3 regions of the Patulibacter sp. NPDC049589 genome follow, and region 1 is predicted to be linked to each of the others. Evidence: riboswitches for the same ligand, from Rfam matches in the RefSeq annotation. Region 1 holds a riboswitch; each other region holds the start of a gene.
What was found. A riboswitch is a leader RNA that binds a small molecule or an ion and turns the genes downstream of it on or off. The one in region 1 is predicted to bind cyclic di-AMP.
Positions count from the first base shown of each region.

Region 2: linked by a shared signal. The riboswitch ahead of AB0L40_RS05140 (NlpC/P60 family protein) and the one ahead of AB0L40_RS06530 (peptidoglycan endopeptidase) in region 1 are both predicted to bind cyclic di-AMP.
Region 3: linked by a shared signal. The riboswitch ahead of AB0L40_RS00940 (peptidoglycan DD-metalloendopeptidase family protein) and the one ahead of AB0L40_RS06530 (peptidoglycan endopeptidase) in region 1 are both predicted to bind cyclic di-AMP.

Region 1 is NZ_JBFAPC010000023.1:34,789-39,657, reverse strand. It holds gene AB0L40_RS06540 (hypothetical protein) at 9-290, opposite strand; gene AB0L40_RS06535 (hypothetical protein) at 344-1,651, opposite strand; cyclic di-AMP (ydaO/yuaA leader) riboswitch at 1,847-1,995, shown strand; gene AB0L40_RS06530 (peptidoglycan endopeptidase) at 2,194-2,667, shown strand; gene AB0L40_RS06525 (PspA/IM30 family protein) at 2,868-3,662, shown strand; gene AB0L40_RS06520 (hypothetical protein) at 3,659-3,949, shown strand; gene AB0L40_RS06515 (hypothetical protein) at 4,048-4,635, opposite strand; gene htpX (zinc metalloprotease HtpX) at 4,640-4,869, opposite strand, start outside.
Region 2 is NZ_JBFAPC010000017.1:15,255-20,123, reverse strand. It holds gene AB0L40_RS05150 (L,D-transpeptidase) at 1-18, opposite strand, end outside; gene AB0L40_RS05145 (peptidoglycan-binding protein) at 72-1,226, opposite strand; gene AB0L40_RS05140 (NlpC/P60 family protein) at 1,346-2,131, opposite strand; cyclic di-AMP (ydaO/yuaA leader) riboswitch at 2,134-2,276, opposite strand; gene AB0L40_RS05135 (four-helix bundle copper-binding protein) at 2,533-2,937, shown strand; gene AB0L40_RS05130 (M56 family metallopeptidase) at 2,974-3,930, opposite strand; gene AB0L40_RS05125 (BlaI/MecI/CopY family transcriptional regulator) at 3,927-4,316, opposite strand; gene AB0L40_RS05120 (methyltransferase domain-containing protein) at 4,369-4,869, opposite strand, start outside.
Region 3 is NZ_JBFAPC010000003.1:39,398-44,266, reverse strand. It holds gene AB0L40_RS00950 (cation diffusion facilitator family transporter) at 1-787, opposite strand, end outside; gene AB0L40_RS00945 (metalloregulator ArsR/SmtB family transcription factor) at 914-1,285, shown strand; gene AB0L40_RS00940 (peptidoglycan DD-metalloendopeptidase family protein) at 1,660-2,331, opposite strand; cyclic di-AMP (ydaO/yuaA leader) riboswitch at 2,531-2,675, opposite strand; gene AB0L40_RS00935 (flagellar basal body-associated FliL family protein) at 2,784-3,212, opposite strand; gene AB0L40_RS00930 (glycosyltransferase family 39 protein) at 3,435-4,869, opposite strand, start outside.

The DNA.
Region 1 (4,869 bases):
GGCCCGGGTCAGCCCTTGGGCAGGGCGGTGGAGGGCAGGCCGGGCATGCCGGGCTGCGCGGTGCCGCCGCGGACCTCCCCGCTCGTCCCCAGCGCCGTCAGCCGGCGGACCTCGGCCTCGCCGACCAGGCGCGCGGGGTGCTGCGCGGGCAGGCCGTCGATCAGCCGCGCGACGCGGTTGCGGATCTGCTGCGCGAAGTGCGGGGTGGCGGCGCCCGTGAGCCGGCGGATGTCGTCGACCGTGACGGCGACGCCGAGATCGCGTTGGTCCGGCCGCTGCGCTTCGCTCATGCGTCTGTTGTACCGATCCCCGCGCGGCCCCGCCACGTGGCGGGGCCGCGCGCTCAGGGCGCCTTCGGCGTCGGCGTCGTGGTGGTGGCCGGGGCCTTCGTGGTCGACTTCGGGGCCGTGGTCGTGCCGGAGCCGTCGCGGGGCAGCCCGTCGTCGCCGCCGGACGGCGAGTCGTCCACGGGCGCGAGCTCGAGCAGCGTGTCGATCTGCGCCTGGACCTTCGCGCTGATCTGCGAGACGTCGCCGGTCAGCCACGCGCGGTTGTAGCGCGCGACCGCGGTCGCGTCGAGGGTCGGGTCGTCGGGGTAGTACCCCTGCTTGACGTCGCGCAGGTACTCGCGCACGGGGACCGAGAGCTGGTCGGAGGAGTCCAGGAGCAGCAGCGGGCCGTGCAGGCCGGAGGCCGCGAACGGCGCGAGGCTGATCGCGCCGAGCGTGTCGGTGTCCCGCGCGATGAGGAACCCGTGGCCGGGCTGGTTGACGTTCCAGCCGAACGAGCCGTCCTTGTAGCGGGCGAAGCCGATCGCGTTGTCGGTCGGGCTGACGCCGCCGACGCGCTTGACGGTGCCGTACTTGCGCAGCTGCTTGGTGACCGACGGGCGGACCACGGCGCTGGGCCCCAGCACGTAGATGGTCGCCTTCGGGTGCGACGCGAGCTGACGGGCGGTGGCCGGCGGGATGCCCTTGCTCGTCACGAACGCGAGCGGGTCCCCGGACTTCGCCAGCCAGGCGGCGGCCGGCACGGCGTACTCGGGGCGATCGGCGCTGACGACGAGGACGCGGTCGCTCGAGCGGCCGCGGGCCTGCGTGGTGTACCGGTCGATCGCGCGCGCCAGCTCGTAGGGGTCGGCGCCCTCGATGGCGTCCGTCCGCAGGCCGGAGGGCCGTCCGACCTTGCCGACGAGCACGGCCTGCGCCTTGCCGGCCGCGTCGCTGCCGGACGGCTTCAGGGCGTCGATCGCGGACACCGTGGCGTCCGGGAGCTTCGCGCCGTCGCTGAACAGGAGGGGTGCGCCGATCGGGGGCGCGGCGAGCGACGTGGCGGCCAGCGCCGTCCGCCAGTCCTGGTCGTCGACGATCGTCACGGCCTTCGCGCGGCTGGCCTCCGAGCCGTCCGGGTACGCCGCGCGGGCGACGGCCGCGGCGGCGTCCACCGGGTCCTTCGTACCCGTCCGGGTCGTGTTCCGGGTGGCGACGACGGGGAACCCGAGCGCGGACGCCGAGGAGTCGTCGCCCTTCGGCGGGGTGAAGGGCGACTCGGCGTCGTCGCCCCCGCCGCAGCCGGCGAGGACGAGGGCGGCCGAGACGGCCAGGGCGGCGGCCGCCGTCGCGCGGCGGGAGCGGGTGGGGACCGGACGCATCGGGGGCACGGTAACCGCACGGCCGCCGTCCGTGCGCGAACGCACAGCGACGAGGGGTCGGCGGCGCCCTCTCGCGGGTACGTGCGTCGTCGCCGGAGGTCTCGGCCTCGCACGACCCACCGCCCGGGCGCACGGAACCCTCGCGGCTGCACGGCTCGTTGCAACAGTGGGTGCCGTCTTGCGGCAGGACTGCTACTGTCCCGGCAGCCGAATCACCGGAGTCGAATCCGGTGGGCGGGGGAACCACGTGTTCTTGGGGCTAATTCGCCGGTCTTCCGGTGGAAGCGCTGTCTCTTTCTGCGCTAGCCCGTCAGCTAACCCCGTAGGCCGACGAAAGAGAGCACGTAGTGCGTTTGACTTCACGGGCCATAGCGATGACCGCCGTCCTGGCCGCCGGGTTCACCGGCGTCACGGCTTCCGCTTCAGCACAGACGGCGGCTCCGGCCACCGGCGGTGTCGCCCCGACGGTTCCCACGCCCGCACCCGCCCCGGTCACGCCGGCGGCGCCCGCGGCGCCAGGCACCGTCGTCATCCCCGTCGGGATGCGCACCACCAACGGCATCAAGGCCAAGCGGTACAAGGGCAAGACGGTCGACGGTCGCACCGCCTGGTTCGCCCGGGTTCCGCTGAAGGCCCCGGCGCAGGTCCAGTCCGCGGTCGTCGCGGCGAACAAGATCGTCGGCAAGCCCTACCGCCTCGGCGGCGGCCACGCCCGCGTCGAGGACACGGCCTACGACTGCTCCGGCACCGTCTCCTACGCGCTCATCGGCGGCGGCCTGCTGAAGACCCCGCTCGCGTCCTACGAGTTCGACGACGCCTGGAAGAACGGCATCGAGGGCGAGGGCCAGTGGATCTCGGTCTACGGGAACTCCGGCCACGCCTTCGCGATCATCGCCGGCCTGCGCCTCGACACCTCCGCCGCGAAGGACCCCAGCGGCGCCAAGGGCCCGCAGTGGCGCCCGGACAACCGCACCGACGAGGACGAGTACGTCGTCACGCACCCCGACGGCCTGTAGGCCGCCGGCCCCGGGCCCGACGGCCCGCCCCGCTTCCGAGAGGCGCCGCATCGCGGCGCCTCTCGTCGTTCCGGGGCCTCGTCGCGGGCGACGACTCCCGGCGCGCCACGTCCCCGGCCCGCGTCGACTTCACGGACCGTTGAGGCAGGACCGATAGGCTGACCGGCGATCATCCCCAAGAACGCCACGAGGAGCACCACATGGGTCTCGGCGCCCGCATGTCCACCACCATCAAAGCGAAGCTGTCCCGGGTTCTGGACAAGGCCGAGGACCCCGGCGAGACGCTCGACTACAGCTACCAGAAGCAGCTGGAGAACCTCCAGAACGTCAAGAAGGGCATCGCCGACGTCGTCACGGCGAAGAAGCGCCTGCAGCTGCAGACCGACAAGCAGCAGCAGTCGATCGTCAAGCTCGACACGCAGGCCCGTCAGGCGCTCGCCGCCGGGCAGGAGGACCTCGCCCGCACCGCGCTGGAGCGCAAGACGCTGATCCAGACCGAGCTTCAGGGCCTGAGCGGTCAGATCCAGGACCTCGAGAACCAGCAGCAGGCCCTCGTCGCCAGCGAGCAGAAGCTGCGCACGAAGGTCGAGCAGTTCCGGACCAAGAAGGAGGTCATCAAGGCGCAGTACAACGCCGCGGAGGCCCAGGTCCGGATCTCGGAGGCGGCCACCGGCGTCGGCGAGTCCATGGCCGAGGTCGGCATGGCGATGCAGCGCGCCGTCGACAAGACGGAGAACATGAAGGCCCGCGCGGACGCCGTCGCGGAGCTCGAGGAGGCCGGCACGTTCGGCGACATGATGGAGCTCGGCTCGGGCAAGGACGACATCGATCGTCAGCTCGAGGCGCTCTCCGCCGGGTCGCAGGTCGACTCCGAGCTCGAGCGGATGAAGGCCGAGCTCGGCCAGGGCAGCGCCCCGGCCGCCGAGCTGGGCGCCGGCGGCACCCCGGCTCCCGACGCGGCCCCGGCGCCACAGAGCCAGGAGAAGGAGGCGTGATCGTCCGGATCTTCATGGACCAGCAGTACCGGCTGGCGGACGACACGCACGCGGCGCTCAACGACATCGACGACGCGGTCGTCGCGGCCGTCGACGCCGGGGACCCCGAGGGCTACGCCCGCGAGTTCGCCAAGCTCCTGGCGTTCGTGCGCGAGAAGGGGACCCCGCTGGCCGACGACGAGCTCATCGGCTCCGACGTGCTGATCCCGGCGGACGACTTCTCCTTCGCCGAGGCCGGCCAGGAGTTCACAGGCGAGGGCCTCGTCCCGGACCCGGCCGAGGCCTAACCCCGGCCGGCGGCACGGTGCCCGACGGGCCCGGGTCGCACGGAACGCAGAAGGCCCGCCGATGGCGGGCCTTCTGCGTTCCCAGGGGGCTGGGCCGCTCAGGCGCCGATCGGGGCGCCCCAGAGGGGGTACCAGCGGTCCATCTCGGGCTCGAGGCCCATCATCGGGTCCAGGACGGCGCGCAGCTGCAGCTCGCGCTCACGGCCGCGCTCCTTCGTCTGGCCCGGCACGGGGACGAACGGGTACCAGGTTCCGCGCTTGGCGAGGTACACGAGGTGCAGCGGGCTCGACGTCCGCTCCTCTCGGAACGCGAAGACCGCGCAGAGCACCCGGTCGGCGTAGCCGCCGGCCTGCAACGACTCCATCACCGCGTTGACGCCGATGACCTGGTCGTCGACGTCGGGGTCCTGCAGGACCATCCAGCGGTAGCCGAACTCGTCGTCGCGGCGGACGACCGTGGTGCCGGTGTCCTCGCCGGAGCTGCGGAGGATCGCCTCCGCGTCGTCGGCGATCTCGTTGAAGTCGCCGGTCGCCAGCGGCTGGAAGACGATGGCGGCCTCGCCGGTGGTGACGATGCCGTGGCCGGCCTCGAGGTCGACGGCGGCGGTCGTCAGCGCGAAGAGGCGGTCCGGGCGGACCTGCTTGACGGTCTTGGTGCGCCCGAAGAGCGTGTCGAGGAAGCCCACGGGGTCAGACCGTCCGGCCGAGCTGGAGCTGCGTCTCGATCTGCTGCAGCGCGGCGATCCGCTTCTCCATCGGCGGGTGCGTCGAGAAGAGGCTGCCGATCGCGTTCTTCGCGCGCGGGGGCAGGATGTAGAACGCCTGGACGGCCCCGACCTCGCGGAGGTCCCGCTGCGGGGTCTTCTCGATCCCGTCGCTGATGCGGACCAGCGCCGCGGCCAGGGCACTGGGACGCCCCG
Region 2 (4,869 bases), on a different contig from region 1:
GAGGTGGCGAATCGGCATAGGCGAACGCTACCGCATCCCCGACACGTTGTAGGACTTGGGGTGCCGTGGCGCTAAATCCGCTTCGCACCGACGAAGTGAGAGCCCCAATAGCTGTCGAAGATGGGGTGCTCCATGACTCCACGGCTGCTGGTTGCGGAGATCACGGTCGTCGGGCCGGTGGCGATCCCGACGTCCGAGGCGCCGGGTCCGGCGGTGTTGAAGAAGACGAGGTCGCCGGCGCGGATGTTGCCCTTCGACACCGTGCTGCCTTCGCCGTACTGCGCGAAGCTCGTGCGCGGCAGCGACACTCCGGCTTGCTTGAACGCCCACTGGACCAGGCCGGAGCAGTCGAAGGAGGACGGCCCGGTCGCTCCGTAGGAGTACGGCGCGCCGGTCTTGGAGCGCGCTGCGGAGATCGCTCCGCCGCCCCCGTTGCTGGAGCTGCTCGCGGTGGACGATGCGGCGCTGGGCGCGCTGTCGTTGTCGGGGGTGCCGGGCGAGGCGCGGATGCCGAGGCTGCTCAGGGTCGCGGGGCCGGGGACGCCGTCGACCTGCAGCCCGTGCTCGCGCTGGTAGTCGCGAACGGCGCTGCGTGTCTGGGGGCCCCACTCGCCGTCGACAGCGATCCCGAGCTTGCCCTGGATCGCACGGACGGTCGCCGTGGAGAGGCCGGGGTCAGCGGCGTCACTGGTGCTCGCCCGGGAGCTGGCCTTGGTGGTCGCCGATGCCTTCTTCGCGGCGCTCCCTAGTCCGAGCTTCGCGGCGGTCTGCGCTCCGACGACGCCGTCGATCGCCAGACCGTTTGAGCGTTGGAAGGCGCGGACGGCTTTGTGGGTCTGGGTGCCGAACTCGCCGTCGGCGGTGATGCCCAGGGCGCGCTGCAGGGCGGCGACGCGGGAGCCGCTGTCGCCGCGTTTGAGGACGGAGTCGGTGACGGGTGCGGCCTGCGCGGTGCCGGCGGTGACGGCCTCGGTGGCGGGAACGGCGAGCGTCACGCCGACGAGTGCCATCGCGAGCTTTGATCGCGCGCCCTGCTTGACCCCGACCTTGCGTGCGGCTGCGGTCTCGCGGCGCAGGCGGGAGCGGACGGTGGAGCGCTCCCAGAACTCGAGCTCGCCGAGGTCGCGGTGCCCGGGTCGAGGGGCCCGGAAGGCGTAGGACTCGTCGGGGATCCCGATGCGCCACAACTCCGTGGTTGTCGTCTTCGTGCCGGTCGTCGGTGCCATCTCGGTCTTCTCCTGATTCGTTCCGGTTGCCCGTCTGCGGACGGGCTGCGTGGACGTCGTCATCCCCCCGGCGCCTGGGGCCCTGTGGAGCCCCGGCGGGTGGGGTGGGTGCTGGTCGCTCAGCCTGCGGGGGCGAGGCGGCGAGCGCCGACGTAGTGGCTGCCCCAGTAGTCGTCGAAGGTCTCGTGCTCGAGGACACCGCGGCTGCTGGTGGCGGAGACGACGGTGGTCGGGCCCGTGGCGATTCCGACGTCGGAGGCCCCGGGGCCGGCGGTGTCGAAGAAGACGAGGTCTCCCGGCTGGATCGCGTCGCGCTCGACGGGCTCGCCCATGGTGAACTGGTCGAAGCTGTAGTGCGGCAGCGTCACGCCCGCCTGGGCGTAGGCCCACATCGTCAGGCCGGAGCAATCAAAGCCGCCGGGGCCGTCGCCGCCGTACTCGTACGGGGTGCCGGCCTGGCTCATCGCGGCCTGGACGGCCTGCGCGGCGGCGGGCCCGGGAGCAGCCGTCTGTGGTGCAGCATCAGATCGGAGCTTCGCCTCGATCGCGGCAGCGAACTTGAGCTCCATCGCATGAAGGGTCTGCAGGTTCGGGCGGCCGGTGGGAACGAGCTGCTTGGTGCGCTGGTACCGCTTCAGGGCGGTGCGGGTTCCCGTTCCGAGCGCGCCGTCCGGGCGGACCTTGACGCGGCGTTGCACGCTCTTGGTCTGTGAGCGCGTGAGCTTTACCGTCTTGACCGTGAGGTCCGGGTCCGGTGACGCAGGAGGCGCCGGGGCGGGCGCTGCGGTAGCGGCCGGCGGTGCAGCCGGCGTTCCGCCGCTGGGGCTCTGCGCCATGGCGCTGGCCGGCAGGGCCCCGAGGGTGATGCTGGCGGCCAAGACGATGCCGCGGGTGAACTGCTTCACAGGCGCTCTCTTTCGATGGCCTACGGGGTTAGCTGACGGGCTGGCGCAGAAAGACAGCGCCTCCACAAACGCGTGGATTAGCCCCAAAACCACTTGGGTCCCCCGTTCGCTCGAAACCGTTCGAGCGACTCGGCGTCCGCAAGATAACACCCCAGGACGCCCCGCGCATCAGCCTCCGACGATTCGTAGGAGTAAACGGCCCTCGGTCGTCGATGGATGGGCGCATCCACCGAGCCTTGCGCCAGCTCGCCGCCCCGCTGCGACACCGCGTGGAAGTCCGACAGTCCATCGATTCAGGCTCATGGCGCTAGCCCATCCGGGTAGCACGGCGGCGAGGCGCGGAACCGGTCTGAACGCCGGGACGAGCGCCGTCTCCACCCCTCCCCATGACAGGAGCCCTTATGTCCAACGCCCAGCAGATGCTCGAAACCCACCCGCAGGCCTTCGCCGTCGACGGCGCGGCGATCGCTCGCTGCGTCGATGCGTGCTTGGAGTGCGCGCAGACGTGCACCGCATGCGCCGATGCGTGCCTCGGCGAGGAGATGGCCGCCGAGTTGGCCAAGTGCATCCGGCTCAATCAGGACTGCGCCGACGTGTGCACGGCGGCCGGGCGGGTCGCCGGTCGCCAGACGGCGTACGACGCGAACGTCTCCGTGGCGATCCTGCAGGCGTGCGCGGCAGCCTGCCGCGCCTGCGGCGACGAGTGCGAGCGCCACGCCCAGATGCACGCACACTGCCGCATCTGCGCGGCATCGTGCCGGGCGTGCGAGCAGGCCTGCAACGACTTGGCGGCCGCGATCGCCTGAGCCGCAGCTGAGGCGCTCCGCGCGGCCGCCCGGTGGTCAGCCGTCGCAGGCGTGCGGGACGGGCGCGCCGTTTGCCTGCTGCTGGCCGGCGGCGATGACACTGGGCACCGAGGCCGTCAGACCGAGCAGCAGGACGACGCCCAGTGCTGCGGTGGTGTTCAGGGCGCTGCGGCGCAGCGCTCCGGGTGTCCGGTGGCCGCTGAGCAGTTCGTCGACGCGGTCGCGGACGTCGCGGCCTCCACCCAGCGGCGCGACGGCCGGGTTCTGCGAGATCGTCGCTTTGCAGATCGCGCTCGCGAGGGCGAAGCGGTCGTGCTGGCGGGCGAGCGCCCAAGCGTCGGCGTCACGTTCGAGATGGAAGCGCAGCTGCGAAACCGCATGCTTCGTTCCCGGAATGAAACGCGCCAATGCGCGGCACGCCTCGGCGTAGAGGACGACGAAGCGGTGGCGCCTGCGGATGTGGCCGTGCTCGTGATCGATTCCGGCGGCGAGCTCCTCGTCGTCCAGCTGCGTCAGGGCGCCGGCGGACACCACGAGTCGCGGATTGCTGAACCCGGCGGCCGCGACGAACACGTCGGGGCCGCCGACGATCACGCTGTCGGCCGGTCCGCGTCCGACGGCGTCGCGGGTGATCAGTCGTCGGATCGACCGGGCGGCGCGGACGAGCCCGAAGGTCAGCGAGATCGCCGACGCTGCCAGCAGGAAGATCGGGAAGATCGCCACGGCGTCGCCGACGCGGTGGCCGGCCACGCCGAGGTGGGTGGTGGCGATCGGGATGATCGTGTGCCAGCACCAGTGGGTCATCGCGTCAAAGAGCGCGGTCGCCGGCAGGAAGAGGACGAGGTAGAGCGCGACGAAGACGCTGGTCAGCGCCCGCAGGCCCAGCGCGACGCCCCAGAGCGTGGCGGCGGTCGCCGGCGCCACGCGTCGCAGCGGCACGACGTGCGGCAGCAGCACCGCGACGACGACCAGGAGTGCCAGGAGAATGATCACCGCCTGCGGGCCTCACGTGCGGCGGTGGCCTGGCGGGCCTGCTCCTGCAGAGCGGAGAGCTCGTCGGTGTCGATGGTGCCGATCAGCTGCGCCAGCGCGGCCTGCCGGGCCTCGAGCGACGCTCCTGCGAGGGTGCGCTCGATGGAGCGCGACAGGTACTGCCCTTCGGTCACCTTCGCGGTGTAGATGAACGTCTTGCCGCGCCGCTCCCGCGAGAGGAGACCACGATCGACGAGACGGTTGAGCACGGTCTGCACCGTGCTGTAGGCGCTGCGGTGCCGGGCCGGTAGTCCGGCGCGGACGTGCTCGACGGTCCCTTCGCCGTTGTGCCACAGGACGATCATGATCTGCTCTTGCAGCTCGCCCTGAATGGCGCCGTCGGTCATCGGACGAGTATGGCACCCCAAGTCCTACGGATCGTGGGAGATCGCTGCGGGCCTATCGGGTGGGCTTCTTCGCCCAGGCCAGGCCGCCCTCGTGGTCGAGCACCTCGACGCCGACGTCGACGAATCCGGCGCGCCTGAGCTCGTCGGCCCACCACTCCGCTCGCGCGGGGTGCTCCCAGCGGCCGCTGGCGACCCGTCCGGCGTTCTTCAGCAGTCGCACGACTCCCGGCACGCCCTTGCGGAGCATCGCGCGGACCTTCTGCGTCACGACCTCGCGGTCCCGGGCGTCACCGAGGCCCAGGCCGAACATCATGTCGCCGAAGACGAGGCGGCCGCCGGGTCGCAGGACGCGCCAGGCCTCGAGCATCGCGAGGTGCTTGCCGGCGTCGTTGAGGTGGTGGAAGCAGTAGTTGGAGACGACGAGGTCCACCGCGTCGTCGACGAGCGGCAGGCTGACGGCGGAGGACACAACGGCTTGGAGATTCTCCAGACCGGCGCTGGAGGCCTTCGCGCGGAGGTAGTCGGTCATGCCGGCGGAGAGGTCGACCGCCCA
Region 3 (4,869 bases), on a different contig from region 1:
CGTCGGCGCCTTCGGCCATCTGCAGGTGGGCGCTGGCCACGTCGGTGCCGGAGGTCAGGGTCCAGACGTGCAGGTCGTGGACGCCCTGCACCCCGGGCAATGCCGCGAGCGTGCTCCGCACATCGGCGACGTCGACGTCCTTCGGCGCGCCCTCCATGAGGATGTGGACCGCGTCGGCGCCCAGACGCCAGGCGCGGGGGAGGACGAACAGGCCGATCGCGACGCCGACGATCGGGTCGGCGTAGGGCCAGTCGGTCGCGAGCATGACCGCGCCGGCCGCGAGCACGCCGAGCGAGCCGATCATGTCGGCCCAGACCTCGAGGAACGCGCCGCGGACGTTCAGGCTCTCCTTCGCGCCGGCGCGCAGGAGCAGGAACGAGGCGACGTTGACCACGAGGCCGACGAAGGCGACGACCATCAGCCCGAGTCCGGGGACGTCGGTGGGGTCCTGGAACCGGCCGACGGCCTCGATGAGGACGTAGATCGCGACCGCGAACAGCAGCACAGCGTTGGCCAGCGACGCGAGCGCCTCGAGCCGGTAGCGACCGTACGTCCGTTCGTCGTCCGGCGTGCTCTGCGCCATCACGATCGCCGTCAGCGCCAGGGCGAGCCCCGCGGTGTCGGTGAGCATGTGGCCGGCATCGGAGATCAGCGCGAGGGAGCCGATCGCGAGGCCGACCGAGAGCTCGACGACGAGGTACGTCGCAGTGAGCGCCAGTGCGATCGTCAGCGCACGCTTGTGGCGGGCGCCGGCGGTGACGATGCCGTGGGAGTGATCGTGGGCCATGAGACTGATTCCTGCTCCTAAAAGCATGAACATCTGAACAAGTCTGAAGGTAACAGACCGGTCGAGCCCGCGCCACGTCGAGCGCGGCGTGTGGGTCGGTACGGGGGCCGGGATACGCTTGAGGGCGTGAGCGGACCAGACAGTCGCGTCGCGGCGGCATCGTCCGGTGCGCCGGTGCAGGCCGGAGTGCCGTGGCGGGACGGTGAGGTCGATGAGCTCGCGGAGACCTTTCGCGTGCTCGCGGACCCGGGTCGCCTGCGGGTGATCCTGGCCTTGATGGAGACGCCGGAGATGCACGTCGGCGGTCTGGCGGAGGCCGCGGGCCTGTCGGAGACCGCGTGCTCGCACGCGCTGCGCCTCCTCCGCACCGCGCACGTCGTGAAGCGGCGGAAGGTCGGGCGCAGCGTGCTCTACAGCCTCGACGACGACCACGTCAGCGGCCTGCTGGGTCTGGCTCGCGACCACGTCGAGCACGCACGCGCCGGCCACCGAAGCTGACGGGTGCCGCCGGCGGAGGGGCCGGTGCAGTCCGATGTGCATTGGGGCTGGGGCGTCTGGGCGGGGCATCGGCGCGATCTGCAGGTCCGCATCGTAGCGAAAGTCCTACATGGTGTAGGAATGATGTCGAAGCGCCGGAACGTGCCGATGTCGAGCGCCTACCGACTCCGTCGATCGACCGAGTGCGTGGGCACGCGAACGAGACCCCGATCCCGTGCGGGGCGATCTGGAGCGAAGGGTGCGGAGCCCCGAGTCGTCCGTCCGTGGGGTGGCTCCGCCGCTCCGGGATGTGGATCTCGTCGCGCGCAGCCGCCGGAACGTTCGGGACGCCTTAGCTTAGGAAGAGCGCCTGGCCGACGCGAGGCGGTCGGGGGTCAGCGGGCGGCGGGCGTGGGGGTCCCGCCCCACGACTCGAGGTCGCCGCTCGGGTCGCGCGGCTTGCCGTCCTGCCACCCCGGAGCGCCCCAGAGCTCGAAGTGCAGGAGGCAGGCCGTCGCGTTGCCCGTGTCGCCGACTGCGCCGATCGGCGAGCCCGCCTCGACGCGAGTGCCGGGCCGCAGCGGGGAGGCGGACTGCAGGTGCATGTACGCCTGGTCCTCGCCCGAAGGCGTGTCGGTGAGCACGAGGTAATTGCCGGCGGCGGACTGATCCGCGTTGGCCTTCACCGTCCCGCTGGAGGCGGCGACGACCGGCGTCCCGCAGGCGGAGAGGAGGTCGACGCCTTCGTGCGCGCCTCCCCGGTCACCGAACGCCGTGGCCGAACCCCCGAAGGACCACGAGCCTTGGATCGGGAAGACGAATCCGGGAACGGCTCCGGCCAGCGGTGCCGCAGTGCGCTGGCGCGCGACCAGCTGCTGCTCGACCTTCTTCGCGAACGCGAGCTTCATGGCCTTCAGCGTCTGGAGGTTCGGTCGCCCGGTGCGGACCAGCCGCTTCTTCGCCTGGTACCTCTTGAGCGCAGCACGCGTCCTGCTGCCGATCGCCCCGTCGGCCCGGACGCGGGCCCGCCGCTGGACGCTCTTCACCTGCGAGCGCGTCAGTTTCACCGTCTGCGTCTCCGACACCGTCGGAGGTGCAGGGGCGGGGGCGGCGGCAGTCGCTGGGGTCGTCGCGGTCGGGGCCGGGGTTCCGCCCCCACCCGGGACGCCGGCTGCGGAGGCAGCCTGCGTGATGGGTCCCCCGCAGGCCAGCAAGGCCAGGGCGCTGATGAGGGCGGCGCGGCGCGCCGGGCGTGATGACATGTGGAGCAGCTCTCTCGTCGGCCTACGGGGTTAGCTGACGGGCTGGCGCTGAAAGAGTCGCGCCTCCACAAAGGTCGTGGACAAGCCCCAAAACACCTGGGTCCCCCGCTCCCCGGGGACGGCTCCCGGGGACTCGGCGTGCCGAAAGGTACCAGGAATCCGGTCGATTCTCCTACCCATCGTCGGACTTCGTCAGGATGGCGCGCTCAACGATCGACAGATCGCACCTCGGTCCATCGAGCGTGCGTCCGACGACGTCACTGCACGGTGATGTCGGGAAAGAGCACGTCCTTCGCTTCCGCGTCGGTCTCCCGCTCTATGCGTCGGAGGATCCGACGTCGAACGGCCGACCGACCCTTGGCCGTCGTCAGGGCGTCGCCGGTCGAGGCGCCGACGACATCGACGACGACGGTTCTGATGACCGCTTCCTCGGCGAGCGGACCGTAGCCTTCGGGAGGTGTCTCCTCGCCGTGGGCCTCTGGCGTCTCGGGAAGAACGACGGCGACGGAGAACTTGGCGTAGCGCCCGTCGGAGAGGTTGACGAGGAACTCCTTGGGCAGGACGTAGACGACGCCCTGGAGCTTCGGTTCGGCACCGGCCTCGGTCGGGGCGGCGAGCACCGTCTTGTAGACGAATCCCGCGCCGAGAACGACGACGGCGAGCATGGCCATGAGCTTCTTCGACATCGTGGTGACCTCCGGGTTCGCGACGAGGGAGCCCTCGGCCGGGCCCCGCCCGGTCATCGGCCGCGATCGCCGCAGACTCCCTCGCCTGGACAACGGTCGTACGTTCAGAGGCGGACTCGACGGACCTGTTCCGCCAGGGCGCGTCCCGCCGACGCACCATCTCGACCTCCACGCCCCCGGTCTGTCCGGCCGACGCGCGCCGCCAGACGAGGGAGTACTTCGTCACCCAGCCCTTCGGATGCGCTGCGTATCGACGCCGGGAGAGCAGTCCTTCAGGCGGTAGACCCGCACGGATGGCCCGGGAAGCCGGTAGCGCAGCTGCACGAAGTTGAACGCCTTGTCGTACTGGAAGTAGTCCTTCGCTTCGGGCCCGTCGAACGGCGAGATCGAGAAGCGCAGGACGGCCTGGCGCTCGAGGGCGCGGTAGTAGCGCACGGCATCGGGGACCCGGGCAGGGTTGTTCTGGACCCGTCCGCTCTGCATCGACCCGGAGATCACCCAGCACGCACCGTTCTCGCGGTAGAAGTCGAGCATCCCTGGGAAGAGCGTGAAGCCGTGGTTGGCGAAGTCCGCCGCGCGTCCGATCCGGCTGGCTAGGCGAGGATGGGCCCGCGCGAGGCGTCGTTTGTCGGCGCCGGTCCGCGTCAGGCGCGGCCACCGGTACTCGGCTCGGGAGGATGCGCTCCGCAGGGACGCGCCGTCGGCGTACCACTCGCGGGGCACCATGGGCTCGACCACGATCGGCGTCCCCGCCGGGATGTTGCGCACCATCCATTCCCGCGCGGTGGTGCGGGTGTCGGGCCGGGACAGCACGACGTTGCTGTGCGCGATCAGGACGATGCCCTGCGCGAACGCCGCGGCGGTCAGGACGGCTCCGGCGGCGAGGCGCGCCCGGCCGGCGATCCGCAGGCGGGCGAGGAGGAACTCCAGGACCCAGACCCCTCCCGAGGCCGCCAGGAGCGCGAGCAGCGGATAGATCGGCAGCTCGTACCGGGCGAAGTACCGGCCCTGCGATCCGATGAGCGCGACGAACACCACGGGTGCGGGCACGAGCAACAACGCCTGCCACCGGTGCCGGCATGCTCCCCGGGCGACGCCGATCGCCAGGAGCAGCGCCGGGACGACGCCGAAGCCCCAGAGAAGCGCCCACGCGTAGTAGCGATACCCCGACCGCTCCGTCTCCCCGAGCAGCAGACCCCCGGCGGTGTAGTCCGAGAGATGCTCGAGCTCGCTGCGGAAGAACCCCGGGCGCAGCACCGCGTAGGGGTCCATGGCGAAGAACGCCACGAAGGCCGAGGCCGCCACGATGAGCAGGCCGACCGCGGCCGCACGCCAGTTCGGCAGCCGCCCAGCGCCGGGCGGCGGGTGTTGGTCACCGTCCGCCCGCAGACCGCCGGCGGCGTGCATGCCCACCGCGGTCAGCAGCGGCAGGCCGAGGAACGCGGCGTTGTACTTGAACCCCACCGCCAGTCCAAGGGCGGCGCCGGCCAGGAGGTAGTCGCGGCGGCGACCGAAGCGGACGATCCCAGCGATCGCGAACAACGCCAGAGCACTCGGCGCCAACGACGGTGCATCGTTGAGCGCCAGCTTCCCGTAGTGCGCCGGAAGGAACGAGAACGCCAGCAGCGCCGCCGCCACCAGGCCGGTCCGTCGGTCG